2 linked regions of the Aridibaculum aurantiacum genome follow. The protein of the gene in region 1 interacts with the protein of each later gene in a pairwise test. Links are inferred from orthologs where the notes say so. Each region holds a gene or a part of one and is shown in the gene's direction. Other genes may lie near its edges. The genes, in order: J4N22_RS00160 and priA.

Region 1 (10,799 bases):
AAATTGGCAGCACAGCATGCTTTGCTCTGTCTGGACGCATAAAACCGTCCATGGCATCCTGCAACTTTTTTTTGTTGTCAGGAAGCTTCATGTCAATGAAATCGACCACTATTATTCCGCCGATATCTCGAAGCCTGAGTTGGCGTGCTATTTCTTCAGCCGCTTCCAGGTTTGTTTGCAGCGCATTTTCTTCCTGGTTGTTGCTTACGCTTTTGTACCCACTGTTTACATCAATTACGTGCAAAGCTTCGGTGTGTTCTATTATCAGGTAGGCACCACTATTCAGGTTTACTGTTTTACCAAATGCACTTTTCACCTGTTTTGTTACACCGTAATTATCAAAAATTGCTGTGCCATTGTGGTAGTAGGTAACAATGTCTGCTTTCTCCGGTGCTATTTTCTGAATGTAGTTCCGGGTTTCTGCATACACAGTTTTATCATTAACCACTATTCGGTTAAAATCTTCGGTAAGCAGATCACGCAGCATACTGGTAGCTTTTGTCTGCTCACTTAGTATACGGGTAGGAGCAACAGCACCACGCAGGTTCTTCTGTATGCTCTTCCAAGTGTTTATCAGTGTAGTAAGATCTTCGTGAAGTTCAGCAGTATTCTTGCCTTCGGCGGCGGTGCGTACTATCACACCATAATTTTTCTGCTTGATGGCTTCTACAATCTTCTGCAGGCGCTTTCGCTCGTCGCTACTATGTATTTTTTTAGAAACAGCAACTATATCATTGAATGGAGTAAGTACAACAAAACGACCAGGTAGAGATATCTCGCAGCTTAAACGTGGTCCTTTGGCAGCAATTGGCTCTTTTAGAATTTGAACCAATACGTTTGGCTTGCCACCCAGTACTTCATTTATTTTACCGGTTTTTATAATCTCCGGTTCCACTTCGAACTTACTGAAGTCAAAACCACCTTCGCTCTTATCGTTCATCGCGTATTGCGTGAACTTCAAAATAGAACGGGCATATGGGCTGAGATCGGTATAGTGAAGAAAGGCATCCTTTTCGAAACCAACATCTATGAAGGCAGCATTTAAACCGGGAATAAGTTTTTTCACCTTACCCAGGTACAAGTCGCCAACACCAAAAGTGGCATCTGTTAGCTCATTGTGTAGCTCTACAAGCTTTTTATCTTCAAGTAAAGCTATTTCCACCCCTTGTGGGGTAGAGTTTATAATTAATTCTTTGTTCAAAACGCAACTTTTAAAAATTCACACACTGCTCCCGCAAAGGAGCAAATCCTTCTTCTCGTGTTGTTCCAACACAGAGGTATCCTGCCACTTTTAATTGAGATTGATAAGGAAAAGGTAAAAGTTGCAAAACAAGATGGTTGGTAAGACCAGTAGAAAGTAACAAATGCCGGAGATCAAGGTATAATCTCCGGCATAAGGAAATGACAGGATCAGAAAAAGAAAAGATTACTTTCTCTTCTTATGACGATTTTTTCTTAGTCTCTTTTTACGCTTGTGCGTAGCAATTTTATGACGCTTTCTTTTCTTTCCGCAAGGCATGTTCTAATTTATTTAAAATATAAAAAAACGGTTATTTCAATGTCTTTATCCTCTGTTCAAGTTCTTTCTTCACTTCAGGATTTGGAATTTTATCCTTGATATAGGTATACCACTTAATGGCATTTGCTTTATCTCCTTTCCTGTCGTACGATTCTGCAAGGTTGATGGCGGCTTCCAGGTTATCCGGCTCGTTGGCCATTACTATTGTAAATCTTTCAATAGCCCTATCATACTGTCCACTTCGTACACCACCCAATCCCAGTATTAGCTGCGCATACATATTATCCGGGTCCCTTTCAGCAATAGCTCTGATGGGTCCAATACCCTCCATTGGATTGTTGGAGATGTGTCCGAAAATATAACATGCACCTAAGCCAATTCTGCTGCTATCATTAGCAGGATTGAGTTGTAACGCTTGCTCAAAAAGAACTTTCGCATTGCTTGCCAACCATGTTTGCATAGCTGGTTCGCTCTCTGTTTTTAGGTTGTTTAAAAACAAATGGGCAGCAAAGGTGAGGGATTTTTCAGAATTTTCCAACTTGGCCGCTTCAGCGGTATAATGTGCATATGGTTCAAAAAGGCGGGCAGTATCGCCCCAGAAGGCTGCAAGTTGTTGATATGCCTTAAGTTGTTGATTTTTTACGTCGCCGCGTACTACTGAATTTTCTAAGGCTGTAACACGTTGGATCTGGTCCATATTCAGCCTTTCTTTGGCATGTTTCAGTAGATCATCTATATCTACAGCTTTTTCTGTATGTGGCGTATTTTCAGCTACTGTGGCTACTTTTTTAGCAGGAACAGTATTGCCAAACAAGAAGAGTAACACTGTGGCAATAGCACCAAAAGTTACCAGTAGGATTTGCTGTCTTTTCACGAAAGGCTTTTAATTTGGCGGCAAAAGTATACTAAATGCCTTTCATTCTGGTAAAGCTATACGTTAAAAGCAGCTGATGGCTTAAACTAAAAAAGGAAGTTTTAGGCTTCCTCTTTTCTTTTATTTTTTACCTCGCTTACAAATTCCTTTGCCGGTTTAAAGGCAGGAATGAAATGCTCCGGTATTTCTACGGCAACATTTCGCTTGATGTTTCTACCAATTTTGGCTGCGCGTTTTTTAGTTATAAAACTTCCAAAACCCCGGATGTAGATGTTTTCCCCGTTGGCCAAGCTTTCTTTCACCTCCTTGAACATTGTTTCTAATGTTACCAGTACATCCACTTTTGGAATGCCGGTCTTTTCAGAAATTTGATTTATCAGATCTGACTTTCTCATTGGGTTTTTGTTTTTCTTTTTTTAGCAGCTTTGCCTGGGTTTTCTTTCTTCTATCCAGGAATTTCTGCTTTAATATTTAGAACCCTTATTAATAGCATTACACATCAAAAATAAAAATAAAAGATGTAGCTGCGCACTGTAAATCAAATAGTTATTTGACTTATATAATTATTAGCTGATGCATAAACATCTTTTATAGCCTATGAAAAACCTGCACATGAATAAGCCTTATTTCCAGAACGAATTCATATACAAACTTCTAGACTGGCATGATTCTGAAAATAAAAGAACCATGCCATGGAAGGGTGAAAAAGACCCTTATAAAATTTGGCTAAGCGAGATTATTCTTCAGCAAACGCGTGTTGCACAAGGTCTTGCATACTACGAAAGATTTGTATCTGCGTTTCCTACCATACAAGCCTTAGCCAGTGCCCCTGATACGGAGGTTTATAAACTATGGGAGGGTTTAGGTTATTATTCCCGGTGCAGGAACTTAATAGCTACTGCCAGAGAGGTGGCTGCTCAAGGTCATTTTCCATCTTCTTACGAAACACTTTTACAATTAAAAGGAGTTGGACCATATACCGCCGCCGCCATTGCTTCGTTTGCTTTTGGCTTACCGCATGCCGTTGTGGATGGTAATGTGTACCGGGTGCTGTCAAGATACTTTGGGGAAAGTGTACCTATAGACTCCACAAAAGGAAAGCAGCTCTTCAATGAGTTGGCTACTAAACTTTTATACCAACCCGAACCGGCCAAGTATAACCAAGCTATCATGGATTTCGGAGCTATCGTATGTACGCCTCAACAGCCAGCTTGCGAAGCTTGTCCTTTGCAATACAGGTGTATCGCCTATCAAAAAGGAAAGGTTGACCTGCTGCCTGTAAAAGAAAAGGTGATGGTAATAAAGCATCGCTGGTTTTACTACTTTGTTTTTTTATACCAGGGGCACGTAATGGTGCGCCAAAGGTTGGGTAAAGACATCTGGCAAAACCTCCATGAGTTCTACTTGATTGAATCTTCAAAAAGGCAACAATTGACCAGACCGCAGGTTATAAAGCTATTACATCAAATTGAAATAAAAGATTTCTCGTTACTTGAAATAATACAGGAACATAAGCAACAACTAACCCATCAATCACTTGTAATACAGCTTGCGATAGTGCGAGTGCATGAACATCCAAAGACGCTAAATGAGTTTTCGTTAATAGACCCGGGTAAGATGGATGACATAGCTTTTCCAAAAACCTTAAAAGCCTTTGTTCCTCATATACAATCACTGGTTCAATCTGCTGGTTAGAAATGAAAAATTGCATGGACGAAGACGCATGATGTACACTTGTTTTGATTCATATATTAGAAAAAGAACAATTTTTTTTTTCACCTTGAATTGTGTCGCAAAAACAATTAATTTTAAAAGGCTAACCTATCATCAGGCGATTAATCATTAAATAAGATCATCATGAGAGGTGTAAACAGAGTAATGCTAATTGGCAATCTTGGTAAAGATCCGGACGTACAATACCTGGAAGGAAACATTGGTGTAGCAAAATTTAGTTTAGCAACTACGGAGACCTATAAGGATCGTGGGGGCAAGCTTGTTTCGCAAACAGAATGGCATACTGTAGTGCTATGGCGCGGACTTGCAGAACTTGCCCAGAAATACTTACACAAAGGAAGCCTTGTTTACATAGAAGGTAGATTAAGAACCCGCAGTTGGGAGGATAAAGAAGGAAATAAAAAATTTGCTACAGAGGTTGTTGGTGACAACCTGATAATGCTGGATAAGCGCGGCGAAGGCCATGGTTTACATAACATTGCACATCACGATACTCTAGAAGGTATGACCAGTGCAGACATGCCACCCATAGGTGAACCTTCGGAAGATCTTCCTTTTTAAGTGAACCCATTTATATATTTGTGTACAAAAACATGCTGGCAAACTTTTTAAGCGCCAGTTATTATTCATCAAAAACTTGATTTTGGATCATCACTCGGTACTTATTTATAAATTTCTTCCTGCTTATTTTGCTGCCATCACCCCCCAGGCTACTACTATTTTAATATTCCTGCTACTGTTTTTCCTGGTGATCTCGTTTTTTGTTTCAGGAGCTGAGGTTGCATTTTTTTCGCTTACATACAAAGATGTAAATATGCTGAAGACCAAGCAGCAACGTTCGTACAAACGAATAGTTGACCTGCTTGAACAGCCTAAAACATTGCTGGCTTCATTGCTGATAGCTAATAGCTTTGTCAACATTGCTATTATCATCATCTCCAACTTTGTGATAGATGAAATGATACCGCTCAACAACCAGTTATGGTGGGTTGAGTTTTTGATCAAAGTAGTTACAGTTACTTTTCTATTGGTGCTTTTTGGTGAAGTAATGCCTAAAGTAATGGCTACTCAAAATAATATCAGGTTTGCAAAAGATGCCGGGCCGTTAGTTGAAACCATCTCTTACCTTTTCAGAGGTTTTAGTAAACGACTCGTCTTTACCTCCGATTTTATAGAGCGTAAACTAGCAAAGAAATCCAGCTCATCTTATAGCCTAGAAGAACTTGATCATGCAATTGATATTACTTCCGAAACGGAAGCATCAGCCAAGGAAAAGAACATTTTGAAAGGGATTGTGAAGTTTGGTAATATTTCAGCCAAGCAAGTTATGAAAGCGCGGCTGGATGTTAGCGGTCTTGAATATGACACCACATTTGGCGACCTGGTGAAAAAGGTGGAAGAGCTGCACTATAGCAGGTTACCGGTTTTCAAGGAAGATATGGATGAAGTGGTTGGTATGATTCATACGAAAGATCTACTTCCTTTTTTAGATAAGCCCGATGACTTTGACTGGCACCCGATCATGCGTCCTCCTTACTTTATCCATGAGCAAAAAATGATAGAAGACCTGCTGAAGGACTTCCAGACCAAGCGAATACATTTTGCTATAGTGGTAGATGAATTTGGCGGCACCAGCGGTATCGTTACACTGGAAGATATCATGGAAGAGATCATTGGTGACATAAAAGATGAATTTGATGAAGAGGACATTGCTCACGTTAAAATAGATGAACACAATTACATCTTTGAAGGCAAGACAATGATCAACGATGTCTGCAGGCTGATGGAACTGCCATCGGAAACTTTTGATGAAGTGCGCGGAGAAAGTGAATCGCTGGCAGGACTGGTATTAGAACTTGCAGGTGATATTCCGCACCGTGACCAGGTAATCACTTCAGGCGATTTTCTATTTACCGTAATGGAAGTGGAGAAAAATCGTTTGCAAAAAATTAAGGTCACCATTCAGCAACAAGCACCTGAGGAAGTGTAGTTTTGAAAGATGAAGTTTTACATGCGTTCTCTTTTGTTCTTGTCCAATATGTTCAAACTTATTCTTGTTATCCTTATTCTCGGTTGCACCATTTCAGCATGTAACAGCGATTACACAGCAAAGCCTAAAGGATATTTTAAAATAAATTTTCCTGAAAAGAAATACCAGCTATTCGATCAGCCGGGCTACCCGTACCAGTTTGAATATCCGGTGTATGCCAACATTGTAAAAGATACCAGCTTCTTTGGAGAGGCTACTGAAAACCCGTGGTGGATAAATGTAGACTACCCGCAGTTCAACGGCAAGGTGCATATTAGCTATAAGGAAATTGGTAAGAATAACTTCGACAAGTTGGTTACCGATGCTTACACCATGACCAATAAGCATACGCTTAAAGCCTACAGCATCAATGATTCCCTCATCACTACGCCCAATGAAGTGCATGGTGTTTATTTTAAGGTAGGGGGTAATGTAGCTACAGGCAACCAGTTTTTCCTCACTGACTCTACCAGGCATTTTTTGCGCGGGGCATTGTATTTCGATGCTACGCCCAACGAAGATTCGTTACTGGTGGTAAATCGTTTTCTGCAGGAAGATCTGAAGCACATGATCAATACTTTCAAATGGAAGTAAACCAACAATGTAGCTCAACTGGCTTTAGTTTCGTTTTCTACTGATGTTTATTCTACCGCTTATTTAAAAACTATCTTCGCCGCAAGAAATTATACTATGATAGCTATTGACAATGTACTGGTAAGTGACGAGGTAGTAGAAGAGCAGTTTGTATGCGACCTTACCAAGTGCAAAGGTGGATGCTGCGAAGACGGGGATGCCGGTGCTCCACTGGAGGTGAGTGAACTGGAAGAACTACGGAAAGTATACGCGCTTGTTGAACCTTACATGACCGAAGAGGGTAAGCGTGAAATAGAGCGCCAGGGAAAATACCTTTACGACCAGGAGTTTGGCTGGGTAACACCAACAGTTGGTGGTAAGATCTGCGCCTATGGTTACAGGGACAAACAAGGAATTATAAAATGTGCCATTGAGCAGGCTTACAACGACGAAAAGATCTCGTGGAAAAAGCCGATTAGTTGCCACCTGTTTCCCATCAGGATTAATAAAAGCAGGGACGGCAAAACGGAATATGTGAACTACGAACCACGTCCTGATCTATGCGCTGCGGCATGTAAGCTTGGTAAAAAATTAAAAGTTCCTACTTATATCTTTTTAAAAGAAGCTATTACCAGGAAGTATGGCGAAGAGTTTTACGAAACACTGGAAGCCACAGCAAAATACATGGAAGCGAGTAAGTAAGATCACCATGTGTTTCTTATTAAACCTACTCCACTAATACTGAGCATCTAATTGTACCGCAATGAATGATAATGCTGCATCTTTTATAGCAAAAAGTACCATAAAGGCGGCCGACCTCGAGCACAGGCGAAAGATCAATTTCAACATTAGTAAATACAATGCGGTAGTGCCTGTAGGCAAACTGCAGTTTACCAATGTAGAACTGGCGCGGGAAAGGGCAAAGAATGCCAAATGGCGCGCTATAGAAACTTTAGATCAGCAGTTGGAGCAGTTTGAAAAACAATTTACCAACAGAGGTGGAAAAGTGATCTGGGCAGAAACGGCAGAACAGGCACTAAAAGAAATAGGCGCCATTTGCAAGCAAAAGAACTGCAAGACAGTGGTGAAGAGCAAGAGCATGGTCACCGAAGAAATTCACCTGAACAAGTTCCTGGAGAAACAAGGAATTGAAAGCGTAGAGACTGACCTGGGTGAATACATACAACAACTGGATGACGAGCCGCCGTATCATATTGTAACTCCCGCCATGCACAAAAGCAAGGAGGATGTGGCAAAACTATTTGCAGAAAAACTAGGCACTTCACCTGATCTTACACCCGAACAACTTACTATAGTAGCGCGTCATAAGCTGCGTGAGAAATATGTGGCCGCCGAAGTGGGTGTTACGGGAGCCAACTTCATTATCAGCGATATTGGAGGGGTAGCCGTAACAGAAAATGAAGGCAATGCCCGACTTAGTAGCGCATTTCCAAAAACCCATATTGTAATTGTAGGCATTGAAAAAGTTATTCCAACGATGGCCGATCTAGCCTTGTTCTGGCCGCTGTTGTCAACCTTTGGTACTGGGCAAAAAGTGACGGTTTACAATTCAATAATAAGTGGTCCCCGGCAGGCAAATGAAGTAGATGGTCCGGAAGAAATGTACGTGATACTGCTGGACAATGGCAGAACAAATCTTTTAGCCAATCCCACCACTCGTGAAGCATTGTACTGCATTAGGTGCGGTGCATGTTTAAATGCATGCCCTGTTTACAAGAACATTGGTGGTCATGCATACGAAGCAACTTACAGTGGCCCGATAGGCAGTGTGATCACGCCACACCTGAAGGATATGGATGACTTTAAGCATTTAAGTTATGCATCATCGTTGTGTGGCAACTGTACACAGGTATGCCCGGTGCGTATCAACCTGCATGAATTGCTGTTAGAGAACAGGCATGAATCGGTTGAATTTGGAATGGCTTCATTGAGCGAAAAGTTTGCTTGGAAAGGTTGGAAGATGGCCATGATGAACCGGAAATGGATGAATATGGGTAATGGTAAAATGAAGAATATGGTGATCAACAAGATCTTCAAGCCGTGGACTGCCCACAGAGGTCATCTTGATTTTTCGCAGAAAACCTTCAATGAATTGTGGAAGGAGAAGAATGGAGAATAGAGCATGTTTCAACTGTGATAAGTAGAGATGGTATATCTTGAGCCTACCGATGCTAATGCTTATTTACATTCCTAGTTCAACAGCCCGCACTCAATACATCTTCTCCACTTTATCGGCGGCTATGGGTGTTGAATACAAGATCACCACGCATGTAGAAGAATACCTTGCTTTTGCGGGGCCGCGCATCAATTACTCCAATGAACGATTAACAACAGGTGAGGTTTGGATAGAACCTGTTTCTCTATTATATAAAACAGGCGTACATCAACAGGATATTACATGTTTCGAATGGAGCGGTGTAAAAGCTTTTTTTGCCTCTGGTGGAGATTTACCTTTTGATGTTTTTGCTGCAGCTTTCTATTTGCTTACACGTTACGAAGAATACCTTCCGCACAAGCAGGATATGTATGGCAGGTATGCACATGAGAATAGCATCGCGTATAGAAATGGATTTCTTCACCAGCCACTTATAAACCTTTGGCTTCAGCGATTTGAAAAGATTTTATTACAGAAGTTTCCTGCATTACAATTCTCTCCTCCATCTTTTGCTTTTACTCCCACATACGATATAGACATTGCCTGGGGCTACCGGCATAAAGGATTTTTGAGAAATGCAGGCGGGTTTGCAAAGGCATTAACCAAAGGCCGAATCAAAGATGTATTCCAAAGGCTGCGTGTATTGCTGGGTAAGCAAAAAGATCCATTTGATGTATATGATTGGCTGGATGAACTGCACCGGGTCCATCAACTGCAGCCTATTTATTTTTTCTTATTAGCACAGCAAAACAAAGGCTACGACAAGAATATTCTTCCTTCTTACTCAGCTTACCAACAGCTGGTAAAACGGCATGCAGAGAAGTATAATACAGGCATTCATCCTTCGTGGCAGAGTGGCGATGATGATAATAAGTTGCAACAAGAGATACATCTTCTTGCATCACTTGCAGGTAATGTTGTAAAAAGCAGGCAGCATTATATCCGCATGACTTTGCCCAAAACCTACAGGCGTTTACTTGCTGCAGGTATACAAGAAGATTATTCGATGGGCTATGGGAGCATCAATGGATTTAGGGCTTCTTATTGTTTACCATACAAATGGTACGATCTAGAAAAGGATGAAGAGTCAAACCTGCTGATTTTTCCTTTCTGCTACATGGAAGCTAATTCGCTTTTTGAACAGCATTATTCAGCAGCCCAAGCCTTTGATGAACTGAAACAATACTACGAGCAGGTAAAGCAGGTAAATGGACACATGATCACCATCTTTCATAATCACCTTCTTTCGATGGAGCCTGCACAGCTTGAATGGCGGAAAATGTATGAGCGCTTTTTACAAGAAATGGTGTAACCAATGCGCACCTATAGCAGTGGTCATCTTTTCTTAATACTCCTATTCACGATGTAAACACCCACAAGTGTTACCAGTGAACCAATGATGATGGTGAACGTAAGTTTTTCTTTTAGTACTACTGCACCAATGAGTAAAGCAATGATAGGGTTAAAGTAGCCGTAAAGGGAGGCAATGGCAACCGGGAGATGTTTCATAGTGTAGATCATCCCGACGAAGGCAGCAACTGAACCAATAGCAATCAGGTAGGAAACAGCCATCCAGGATTGAGTCGGCACTGCGCTAAAAGGTATATTATTTCCGGTGCAGATGGCAAGCAGGTATATAAGGAACGAACCGAGGAACATCTGCCAACCCATTGCATAGTAAGGGTTCATTTTCAACTTTGACCTTGCCACTAATATTGTTCCTATACTCCACGAAATAGTAGAAAATAAACAGAGCGATATGCCGAACACATACCCATCAGGTTGGTGATGAAACGCGTTCTGGTAAAACACTAGGCTCAAGCCTGCAATGCCCATGATCATTCCTAATACAGTAAACCTGTTGTTTGGACTGTTCCTGAACCAGATCATTTCT
Region 2 (11,025 bases), 2.6 Mb from region 1 along the record:
TTAATAGTTTTAGAATTCCAATCCAACAATCAAAATTTAAAATTCAAAATAAACGTTTCTCTCTCTGCTTCAAAACCTCCTCACGAATTCCATTTTCCATTTTCAGCTAAAACGAACATCTTTGCAACGTTCTGATGATGAGGCACTGCTGTTAGTTGAGTGATGACCAGTGAACAGGAACTACGATAGCAGCAAGTTGCAACCACCGCAGCACAAGGATGAAAATAAATAACACGATTGCCGGCAACAAATTGCCAATTGAAATAAAACAAAACCTATGGCCTTAGTTGATCTTGTAATGCCTAAACTAGGCGAAAGTATAATGGAAGCTACCATTCTGAAATGGACAAAGAAACCTGGTGAGCAGGTAAAACAGGATGAGACGTTACTTGAAATTGCAACTGATAAAGTGGACAGCGAAGTACCTTCTACAGCTGAAGGTGTGGTAGCTGAGATCCTTTTCCAGGAGAACGATGTAGTACCTATTGGTACTGTTATAGCTCGTATAGAAACCAACGCAAATGGTGCTGCCTCTCCTGCTCCACAGGCTGCACCGGCCCAGGCACCACAACAAAATACTGAAGAAGAAAAAGCAGCAGAAGAAGTGCCTTTTGTACAAGCTGCCTCATCGCCGGCTCCTGCACCTTCAGGAACAAACAACAAATTCTACAGCCCATTGGTGCTGAACATTGCCAATAGCGAAGGCGTATCAATGAGCGAACTAGAGAAAATTCCGGGTACAGGCAATGAAGGAAGGGTTACCAAAAAAGATATTCTCCAGTATGTACAAGATAAAAAATCAGGTAAAGCCCCTGCCCAGCAAGAGCAGCCACAACAACAGGCGCAACCGCAGCAGCAGGCAGAACAGCCTAAAGCCGATACTTCTGTAGCGGCACCTCCTGCTTCAGCTCCTATGGCGCCAGCCGTTATAGAAGAAAAAGCACAACCTCAAGAGTACACTGCTCCTACTGGTAATGTAGAAATCATAGAAATGGATCGCATGCGCAAGATGATTGCCAAGCACATGGTGATGAGCAAGGCAACCAGCCCGCACGTTACCAGCTTTGCTGAAGCAGATGTGACCAACATGGTGGTATGGCGCAACCGCGTAAAGAGCCAGTTCGAGAAGCAAGAGGGCACGAAGATTACCTTCACACCGCTATTCATCGAGTGCATCACCAAAGTGATCAAGCGCTTTCCTTACATCAACTGCTCTGTAGAAGGTGATCGCATCATCCTAAAAAAAGACATCAATATAGGAATGGCTACTGCCTTACCTAGTGGTAACCTGATCGTTCCGGTTATACGCAATGCAGATTACCTGAACCTGGTTGGCCTGAGCAAATCTGTCAATTCACTTGCTGATAGTGCCCGCAACAACCGCCTGAAACCAGACGATACTGCAGGTGGCACTTTCACTATGACCAACGTTGGCACCTTTGGAAGCCTGATGGGAACTCCAATCATCAACCAGCCACAGGTAGCTATACTTGCTGTCGGCGCTATAAAAAAACGTCCGGTAGTTTTAGAAACCCCTGAAGGTGATGCCATAGGAATTCGTCACATGATGTACCTGTCGCTTAGCTACGACCACCGCGTAGTTGATGGCAGCATCGGCGCCAGCTTCCTTACTGAAGTAGCTAAGGAATTTGAAAACTGGGACATCAACCGCAAATGGTAGTTAATAGCAGCAACTGCTGCAGGTAAATAACTTGTTTGTTTGATAAGCCATCAATTTGTTGATGGCTTTTTTTATGTCACTAGTTTGCTACCATTCTCCTGTTTCCGTTGCGCATTTATCCAAAGTATGGCTGCTACTCCTGATGTACAATAGCATTTAAGGCTTCTACTTAATTGAATTTCTGTAACATGCACTTTTACATTTACCTACAGCTGAGTTATAAACACCGTGTGGTAAAACAAATCATCAACATTTTCTACATATTCAGTAGTATTGCTAATACTTTTAGTAAAACTGCACGTTATGTCCACATTAATGATTAGTTGCCCAAGTTGCCTCGCCAAGTTTGAACCAGGAGAAGCTTTCATGAAAGATTTTGAAACACAGGCTCGCCAAAAAATGGCGACGGAATGGCAAAAGCTAAAGGCGGAAGTAGACAAAGACAAACTAGCCATTCAACAACAGAAAGAACAACTGGCAAAACAACAGCAGCAGCAGGAGCAGGAAATTCAACACCGATTACAGGTAGAAAAGCAAAAGCTGCAGCAGGAACTGCAGGATAGCATCCGCAAATCTGTAGCCTCAGATTTTGAGAACCAGCTAAAGATGCTGCAACAATCGCTGAACGATGGTGAAGAGAAGCTGAAGGAAGCAAGACGTAAAGAGCTGGAATTCATGCAGAAAGAGCAGGCACTTAAAGTAAAGCAGGAGGAGCTGGAGCTGGAAATGCAAAAACGTTTTATGCAGGAAAGAGAGAAACTTTCGGTAGAAATCCGCGAGGTGGAGAAACTGAAGATACAGCAGATAGAAGATGAGTTTAAGCTACGGCTTGCAGAGAAAGAGAAACAACTGGAGGACCAGAAGAAGCTGGCAGAGGAAATGCGCCGCAAAGCTGAACAAGGCAGCATGCAACTGCAGGGTGAGGTCCAGGAGCTGATGCTGGAAGAGATCCTGCGCACCGGTTTTCCATTTGATAAAATAGTACCTGTGGGCAAAGGAGTACGTGGTGCAGATTGTATCCAGGTGGTATGCAACCCCTTTGGTAACGAGTGTGGGAAGATCATTTACGAGAGCAAGCGTACCAAAGACTTTGCCAACGACTGGATAGATAAACTGAAAGCGGATATGCGTTCGCAGGGTGCAGATATTGCAGTAATTGTAACTCAGGCTCTGCCCAAAGACATGGAAAGGTTTGGTGAAAAAGATGGTGTATATATCTGCACATTTGCTGAAGTAAGAAGCCTTTCTGCTGTTCTCCGTACAAGTATTCAAAAGGTTTTTGCACTTACCTGTAGCCAGGAAAACAAGGGTGAAAAGATGAACATGCTGTACGACTATCTCACCAGCAATGAATTTGCAGAGCAGTGGAACGCGATCAGGGAAGGTTTTATGAGCATGCGCATGAGCATTCAAAAAGAGCGCGATGCAATGGAGCGGCTATGGAAAGCACGTGAAAAGCAGTTGGAAAAAGTGTTGCTGAATGCGGCACACATCCGTGGTTCTATAGAAGGTATAGCCGGGGCCGATGCAGTGAACCTGAACCTGCTGGAAGAAAATGACACCATACTGGTAGATTAATGCTACTTATTCAATATAACCAGACTACAGAGCCATCAGGTGGTTTAGACGCCTTGTTAGGATGCATCATTTTTGGTTGCGTGATCTATGCACTTGCTGCCACTATTCATTATTTAGAAGCCAGGCACCGCAGGATCGGCTACCAAAAACATATTATCCAGGCGCAGCCCGACTACCTGGTGTACTATGGCTGGAACCTCGGCATCAAAAGGCCGGAGATAGAAAAGATCCTGAACAAATATTTCCCTTACTACCAGTCGCTGAGTGAGCCGCTCAAGTTCCGGTTCACCAGGCGGCTGGAGAATTTCATGAGCGAAAAGATCTTCATCATCCGCCACCACGAAGGTTTTAAAGAAATGCCGGTGCTGATGAGCGCAGCTGCCATCCAGATAAGCTTTGGGCTTAAGCGGTACATGCTGCCTTTCTTCCGGTACATACAAATACATCCCGAAGCCTACTTTGCTGACGATTCTTTGCGCATACTGGCTGGCCATGTGCAGGGGCAAACAATTACGGTAGCTTGGAATCATTTTCTAACCAACTACCAATATGCCGACGGTATAAATGTAGGACTGCACGAAATGGCGCATGCTCTTTATTACCAGCACATGATTGCAGACCTGATGAAGCACCGACCTTTTGTTGACAACTTCAACGAAGTGATGGAGAGATGCGAGAAGAATTACTACACCGCCAGGATGAACGCGCACCAGCTTTTTACCGATAATGCTTTCAAGGATCTACAGGAGTTTTGGGCTGAAAGCCTGGAGATCTTCTTTGAAAAACCTGTGCAGATGAAGCTTTTCTACCCTGATCTTTTCCAGGGATTGTGTACCCTGCTACAGCAGGACCCAGCAAACAAACGCACACCACTTTTACAAGGTGAGAGGAAGATCTGGCAGCAGCTACCTTTTCTCAACAGGAAGATTGCATGAGGATTTAAAAATGAAGCTGTTATAGTTGCTGCTCAACCTCGTTTTACAAGTACTTCCTTCTTATTTTGCACTTCATGAACGCGGCTCCAGAAACCAGTGAAACTCTTTTTCCTGCTAAACAACAATTGTATGCAGAGGTTATTGTGCCACTGGCGCTTCCGAAAAACTACACCTGGGCTATACCATCGCACCTGCAGAAGGCGATACAGCAGGGTTGCCGGGTAGAGGTCGGATTAGGCAAGAACAAGCGTTACGCAGGTATTGTAAAAATCATTCACGATCAAAAGCCGGCTGCTTTCACACCTAAAGAGATTATAAACCTCCTGGATGCTGATCCACTCGTTTACCCCGTACAACTACAACTATGGGAGTGGTTGGCGGATTACTACATGTGTACAGAAGGAGAAGTGATGCAGGCGGCGCTGCCTTCGCACCTCAAGTTGTCGAGCGAAACTATCCTGTCTTATAATGAAGAATTTGGTGAGGATTATTCCAATCTGGGTGATGAGGAATACCTGGTAACTGAGGCGCTGCAAATAAAAAAGGAGTTGAAGCTAAGCGAGGTGCAACAGATACTGGATGCATCGCACGTATACCCGGTGATAAAGAAACTGATCGAAAAAGGGGTATGCGTGGTTTGGGAGGCGCTAAAAGAAAAATACAAGGAGAAAAAGGAGACCTATGTTCTGCTCCATCCTGACTATCACACCGAGCAAAACCTGGCAACACTGCTAAACGACTGGAGCAAGAATAAAGCTCCAAAACAATTAGAATTGTTGCTGGCTTACCTGCACCTGATGAAAACAGCAGGTGAAGTAACACAACCTGAATTGTTGAAAAAAGCCAATGCAACTGCGGCGCATTTAAAAGGACTGGCTGATAAGCATATCCTGAAACTGGAAAAGCGTTCGCTGGACCGGCTGCCTGGTTTGCCTAAAGATGTGAAGATTGATTTTGAACTATCAAAAGTACAACAACATGCTGCAGCAGAAATTCAGCAGTCATTGATGGAAAAGCCGGTGTGCCTGCTGCAGGGAGTTACTTCAAGTGGCAAAACACAGATATACATCAAGCTTATTGAGCAGGTGATAAAAGAAGGCAAGCAGGTATTGTATATGCTGCCGGAGATAGCCCTTACGGCACAGATCATCCGCCGGCTGCAGATCTATTTTGGCGGCTATATCACCATCTATCATTCAAAATTCAACCCGAACGAGCGGGTGGAGATATGGAATAAGATAAGAAGCGGAGATACCAAAGTGGTGCTCGGAGCACGCTCATCGCTTTTCCTGCCTTTCAAAAATCTCGGGCTTGTGATTGTAGATGAAGAACATGATCCGTCCTTCAAACAACAAGATCCTGCACCGCGCTACCATGCCCGCGATGCAGCCATTTATTATGCTGCTTTATATGGCGCGCAGGTTCTGCTCGGAAGTGCTACGCCTTCTATAGAAAGTTACCACAATGCCAAAACAGGCAAATACGGGTTTGTTCATCTAACGCAGCGGTATGGAAATGTTCAACTGCCGGAGATAGAGATCGTTGATGTAAAAACCATTTTTCCACGGGATAAAGAAAAAATATTGCTAACCCCTCCCCTGCTGGGCGCCATCTTCGATGCTTTGGAGCAAAAGAAGCAGGTGATACTTTTCCAGAATAGGCGTGGCTATGTGCCGTACCAGCTCTGTGGCACCTGTGGATGGATTCCTCAATGCGAACAGTGCGACGTTACCCTCACCTATCACAAAGCAAAGAACCGGCTGCAGTGTCACTATTGCGGCAGCTCGTACCCGGTAGTTATAACCTGTGCAGCATGCGGCAGCCACAATTTTGTTCAAAAAAGCTTTGGTACCGAAAAGCTGGAAGAGGCGCTGGTGGAGGCTTTCCCACAAGCCAAAGTTGCCCGCATGGACTACGACAGCATTAAAGGCAAGAATGACCACGATGCTCTTATAAAGCTTTTTGAGCAGCAGAAAATAGACATTCTTGCAGGTACACAGATGGTGGTAAAAGGACTAGATTTTGAACATGTAAACCTGGTGGGAATTGTGGATGCAGATGGCATTTTGAATTTTACTGACTTCAGGGTAAACGAAAGAGGCTTCCAGCTAATGGAGCAGGTTAGCGGTCGGGCAGGCAGGCGCGGCGACCGTGGTAAAGTGCTGATACAGGTAAGCAAAACAGATCATCCTGTATTGAAGTTTGTACAGGAGCACGATTATGATAAAATGTACCAGTACGAGATCGAGAACAGGAAGATGTTCTTTTACCCGCCATTCTCACGCATCATCCAGGTGACGTGCAAGCACAAGGAAAAGAACATTGCTGAGGAAGCAGCCAACATAATGGCGCAATTCCTGAAAACGAAATATGAAAAGTACTTAAGTGGACCAGCCGAACCAGTGATCAACCGGGTGCGAAACCAGTACCTGTTTGAGATATTACTGAAACTACCGCGACAGGCACAGCTTATTAAAGAATGCAAGCAGGAGATACTGCAACAGGTAGTCATCATCCAAAGCAACAAACGCTACCGCAGCGTTAGCATCATACCAGATGTGGATGCTAATTAAGATGGCTAATGTATGAAAGCTACTGGTACAGCTTCGAACAAAGTGGTTTTCAAATCATAATTTTTTCTACTTTCAACCCCTCCAAAAAATTTACCATGGTTAGAAAATTTTACCTGCAACTCCTGCTGTTAATCTTTGGTTTCTTTTCTGCACTTCAATCTTTTGCTCAAGAACTAAAGGTTGGAACACGAGTGGAAATATCTTATTCTGGTAGCTGGTACAAAGGCAGCATCCTGCAAGTAAAAGGAGATGAATATTACGTGAAGTATGATGACTACAGTGATGTCTGGAATACATGGGTTAAGGCCGACAAATTACGCGTACTCACAACTGCTACACCTACGGCCCATCAAGTTGGTACTTCAGCCTTTGCTGCAGGAGCGATGGTTGAATATTTCACAGATAACAAATGGTATCCTGGAAAAATATTGGAAGTAAAAGATAACAAGTACAAGTTTAGGTACGATGAATACAGTAGTGTATGGGATGTATGGGTAAATGCCGACAGGCTGCGGCCACGCAATGGCAACGGAAGCAATACAGGTGGAGCAGGTAATACAGGCAACTTAGGTAATAACGGGAACAGTGGTACCGGCGGCGGTAATGGTACAGGTTCTGTTACGCCAGCAACTACTTATGCTGCCGGCGAAATGGTGGACATTTTTTCTGATGGCAGATGGTATTACGGTAAAGTTCTGCAGGTAAAAGACGGAAAGTATTTTATTACTTATGACAACTTTAGTCGTGCCTGGGATACCTGGGTTACAGCTGAAAAGCTTCGTAAGCCTGCACCAAAAGTGCATCGGCTAAATGCTACAAAAGAAGTAGAAGCAAGAGGTTATGGTACAGCAACCGGTTTTCCTCGTTTCAAAGTTGGAGATAAAGTGATAGCAAAACAAGCAGGAAATACGTGGCGCTATGCCATTATAAAAGAAATAGGAAAGAAAGGAACCATTTTCGACAAACAATATGTAACCGTGGAGCTGGATGAATATACAGGAGATGAAGTTGGCACCCGGAACTATACCTGGCACGAAGACGTTGCTGGCTTGGTAAGGGAGCCGTGGTGGACACAAAAATACCAAGGTGTTTGGGAAATACGCATACCAGTAGCAATGATAGACAGAACGGATGGATATAAAGTAACCACTACAGTTACTGGTGGTGCATCTCAGCCACCACTCACCATAAATGCTAACGGCACTTATAGCTGGAAACTTTCGGGCAAAACAATAACTGGAAGATGGATACCAGCTGCAAATCACCCGGGCATTACTGTACTGAAGGGTGATGCAGGCGCTGACTGGCAGGTATACCTTGCCAATGATGCATCAACGGTTGCACATTTTAAGAAAGACATCATCTACCTGCAGGCGGAGAACCAGACTTATAAAGAAGGTTATCGATTGAAGTAAGTTGAGGCCTCAAGAAGAATGTTTTAGCTGCTACCGCCCTATTGCTGAAAGTCGCTTTTTACCTTTCAATTCTTTTGCTGCTTCAGTATAGCCACCGTCTGCTCCGTCCACAAAGTGGATGTGATTTTCATTCCTGTTACCGATGTAGCAGGTCATTACGCTTTCCCTGCTGGTAAAGTGGCCGAATACCAACCGGCCTATTTGCTCTTGCTGGTCAAGGTAGGCAACAAAAGCACTGTGTTTGATCCTGGTGGCGGAGATGATGGTGTTGATCCTGCCATCAATGGTTAATATATCTGCATTGGTAATTACCTGCTTCAGGTATTCCTGTCCACGAAGATTATTCACCTTCCAGTTGAACTTGAAGTATAACTTCCCGATAAATGTTTTTAGAAAAGTAGAAATCAAATAACTCCGCTTCCATCTACCGAACCGCACCATCATTTCCTTTTTGATCTTGTTTACGCTCAACATCAGCTTTAGTCGTTCAAAGGAAATAGGATTGCGATTTTCAATGGCTCCATATATCTCATCCATTTTTTGCAGTACATCCGCATACACTTCAGCTTGCAAAGAAGGTTTAACCGCTTCTATCAGGTAGCAAACTACTTCGTTGTCTTCCGCTATTGGTTTTATCTTATCCCACCTGCATTCAAGCCCCTCCATGTTCAGCAAAGCAGGATCATCAACCGCTGCGCCTTTTTCTTCACCGGCGCCTTTTATGATCTTTTCTGCATACTGCAGCCCATCTCCTATCACCACTGCCTTACTTATGCTATTACCAAACCGCACTTTGGCAATTCTTACTGCATGACCTGCCTCTTTGATACTTGCAATAGATAAACTTCCTGAGTGCAATTCAATATTGAAATTTTGGATGCTGTTGTTGTTATGTATCTGCAATCCTTTCAGAACATCATTTAGTATAACAGGCGGAACAAATACAGTTCCCCCATCACCCGTGAAAAAGAAAGGAATTTCGACCTCGGCATCTTTAGCTATGTTGAGAGCTACAACGAGTGAGCTGGCTGCAACAAGATTTACATCATTATGATTACCGGCACTTACGGCAGCAGTAGAATTTTTTACATCAGCGATGATCACATGCCAATCATCCGGTACATCTACAAATCCACCACTTCTAAATAATTCATGAAGGCTGCTGGTGGATGTTGGTAAGTTTTTGTAGAAATTGTTTGAGTACACCTGCAAATGGTCGTTTAGTAAGCCCATTCAAATATCTTACCTGATGAGTGCACAAAATCTGAAGCATGATAAACTTAGAAAAACATGAGAGGGATATAGTCAATTATAGATTTAATTTCTAGGGGATAGATTTAAGTTGAGCAATCAACTGCGGAACAAATGTTTCTTTGATCTGCCAAACAATTGAGTGGTCTATTCCGAAATAATCATGAACTATCCTGTTTCTAAAACCACGAATACGGTTCCAATCGATCTCAGGAAATTGTGACTTGAATTCACCAGGAAGACGGTTAGCTGCTTCACCGATTATTTCAAAATTTCGAATCACTGCATCTACTGTTTTAGCATCATTAGTGAAGGCTTCAAATGTTTGACCCACCGTGTAATCAAGTATTTTTTGTGCACTACCCAGTATATCCTCAACAAGCAGTTTAGGATTACGCTTAGACATATACAATATCTTGTTCTATAGCTTTAAAATACTTGTCTTTGATCCCCTTTCGTGACACAAGATCAACTTTCTTTTGAAGGCGCTGTTCCATGTAATTAGCAAGGTCAACAAATTCAATCCCAATAGGCTGATCAAAATCTACAATAATATCTATGTCGCTTGAAGCTGAGAAATCGTTTGTTAGGATAGAGCCAAACAATCCAATAGACTGAACATGGAACTTTTCAGCTAACTCAGGCTTGAGCTGCTGCAAAACATTTTTTATTTCTGTTAGTTGCTCCATCTACCAAATTTATGAAAGTTGCCTGGGAATATGTTTATTGGCAGTAACTCGTGGAAACCAAAAGAAAATTCATTCATTGCTTTAGGTTCCTAAGCAGCATTCTCATTAACTACGGCCTACCGCCAGTATCTCATCATAATGATAAATATGTATACCGCTTTCACTTCTGGCTGCAGCCGCTACCATGGCACGTGCTACATCTGCAGATTGAATGGCTTTATACTTTCTCCATTTACCAACAAAGAAGAAACCGATGGCTGGATAGATCAGCTTGCCTATCCCCTCGCCCAAACGTTTTTCCTTCCGCTGGCCCAGCAGCAGGCTCGGCCTGAAAATATGTAAGGCTTCAAAACCGTTTTTTGTTATAGCCTCTTCCACCTCTCCTTTTAACCGCAGGTAAAAATTACTACTAGCTACATCAGCACCTACAGACGAAACAAGTGCATATGTATGGAAGCCGGCCTGCTTACCAAAATGAGCTGCATGAACAGGAATATCAAAATCAATTTTTCGATAAGCTGCTTTATCACCTTTCACTTTGCTTTGGGTTGTACCTATACAACAAAAGATGCAGTCACCATTTCCAAGCTTTTGCCTGTAATCATCAAGGTTGTTGAAATCAACCACAACCACCTCAATCTTCTTATGCATAATATCTATAGGTTGCCTTACCAACAGCCTTACTTTTTCGTACCCATTATCTGCTATCAACTGCTGTACTACCTGTTGACCAATAAGGCCTGTAGCTCCTAATACAACTGCGGTTAGTGCCATAATTGTTTATTTTGCGCCCTACAAGAGCAGCATGCAAATTCAAGAAAATATCTCACTCAGGCCTTACAATACTTTCGGCATAGATGTAACAGCCAGGTTTTTCACTTCGTTCAATTCACTGGAATCTTT

The links.
Region 2: the proteins of J4N22_RS00160 (region 1) and priA interact in binary tests that used the Escherichia coli proteins (3 or more experiments, as listed by UniProt). The link is inferred for Aridibaculum aurantiacum from one-to-one orthologs.

The regions. Positions count from the first base shown.
Region 1 is NZ_JAFEWC010000001.1:27,193-37,991, forward strand. Bases 3,112-5,969 are described here. They hold J4N22_RS00160 (single-stranded DNA-binding protein), read left to right. Parts: upstream 3,112-4,250; coding sequence 4,251-4,688; downstream 4,689-5,969. Other genes in these bases: mutY (A/G-specific adenine glycosylase), read left to right, coding at 3,112-4,088; gldE (gliding motility-associated protein GldE), read left to right, coding at 4,771-5,969. Also shown: J4N22_RS00140 (Rne/Rng family ribonuclease), read right to left, coding at 1-1,201; J4N22_RS00145 (tetratricopeptide repeat protein), read right to left, coding at 1,551-2,393; J4N22_RS00150 (HU family DNA-binding protein), read right to left, coding at 2,495-2,788; more of mutY, read left to right, coding at 3,006-3,111; more of gldE, read left to right, coding at 5,970-6,117; gliding motility lipoprotein GldD, read left to right, coding at 6,127-6,750; J4N22_RS00175 (DUF3109 family protein), read left to right, coding at 6,847-7,431; J4N22_RS00180 (LutB/LldF family L-lactate oxidation iron-sulfur protein), read left to right, coding at 7,493-8,869; J4N22_RS00185 (polysaccharide deacetylase family protein), read left to right, coding at 8,925-10,217; J4N22_RS00190 (DMT family transporter), read right to left, coding at 10,241-10,799. UniProt on the Escherichia coli protein: Plays an important role in DNA replication, recombination and repair. Binds to ssDNA and to an array of partner proteins to recruit them to their sites of action during DNA metabolism. Acts as a sliding platform that migrates on DNA via reptation.
Region 2 is NZ_JAFEWC010000001.1:2,645,469-2,656,493, forward strand. Bases 3,934-7,017 are described here. They hold priA (replication restart helicase PriA), read left to right. Parts: upstream 3,934-4,268; coding sequence 4,269-6,767; downstream 6,768-7,017. Other genes in these bases: J4N22_RS11135 (zinc-dependent peptidase), read left to right, coding at 3,934-4,194; J4N22_RS11145 (agenet domain-containing protein), read left to right, coding at 6,863-7,017. Also shown: J4N22_RS11125 (dihydrolipoamide acetyltransferase family protein), read left to right, coding at 278-1,681; J4N22_RS11130 (DUF2130 domain-containing protein), read left to right, coding at 1,985-3,259; more of J4N22_RS11135, read left to right, coding at 3,259-3,933; more of J4N22_RS11145, read left to right, coding at 7,018-8,182; J4N22_RS11150 (DUF3095 family protein), read right to left, coding at 8,213-9,415; J4N22_RS11155 (HepT-like ribonuclease domain-containing protein), read right to left, coding at 9,507-9,839; J4N22_RS11160 (nucleotidyltransferase family protein), read right to left, coding at 9,832-10,122; J4N22_RS11165 (NAD(P)H-binding protein), read right to left, coding at 10,228-10,896; murB (UDP-N-acetylmuramate dehydrogenase), read left to right, coding at 10,928-11,025.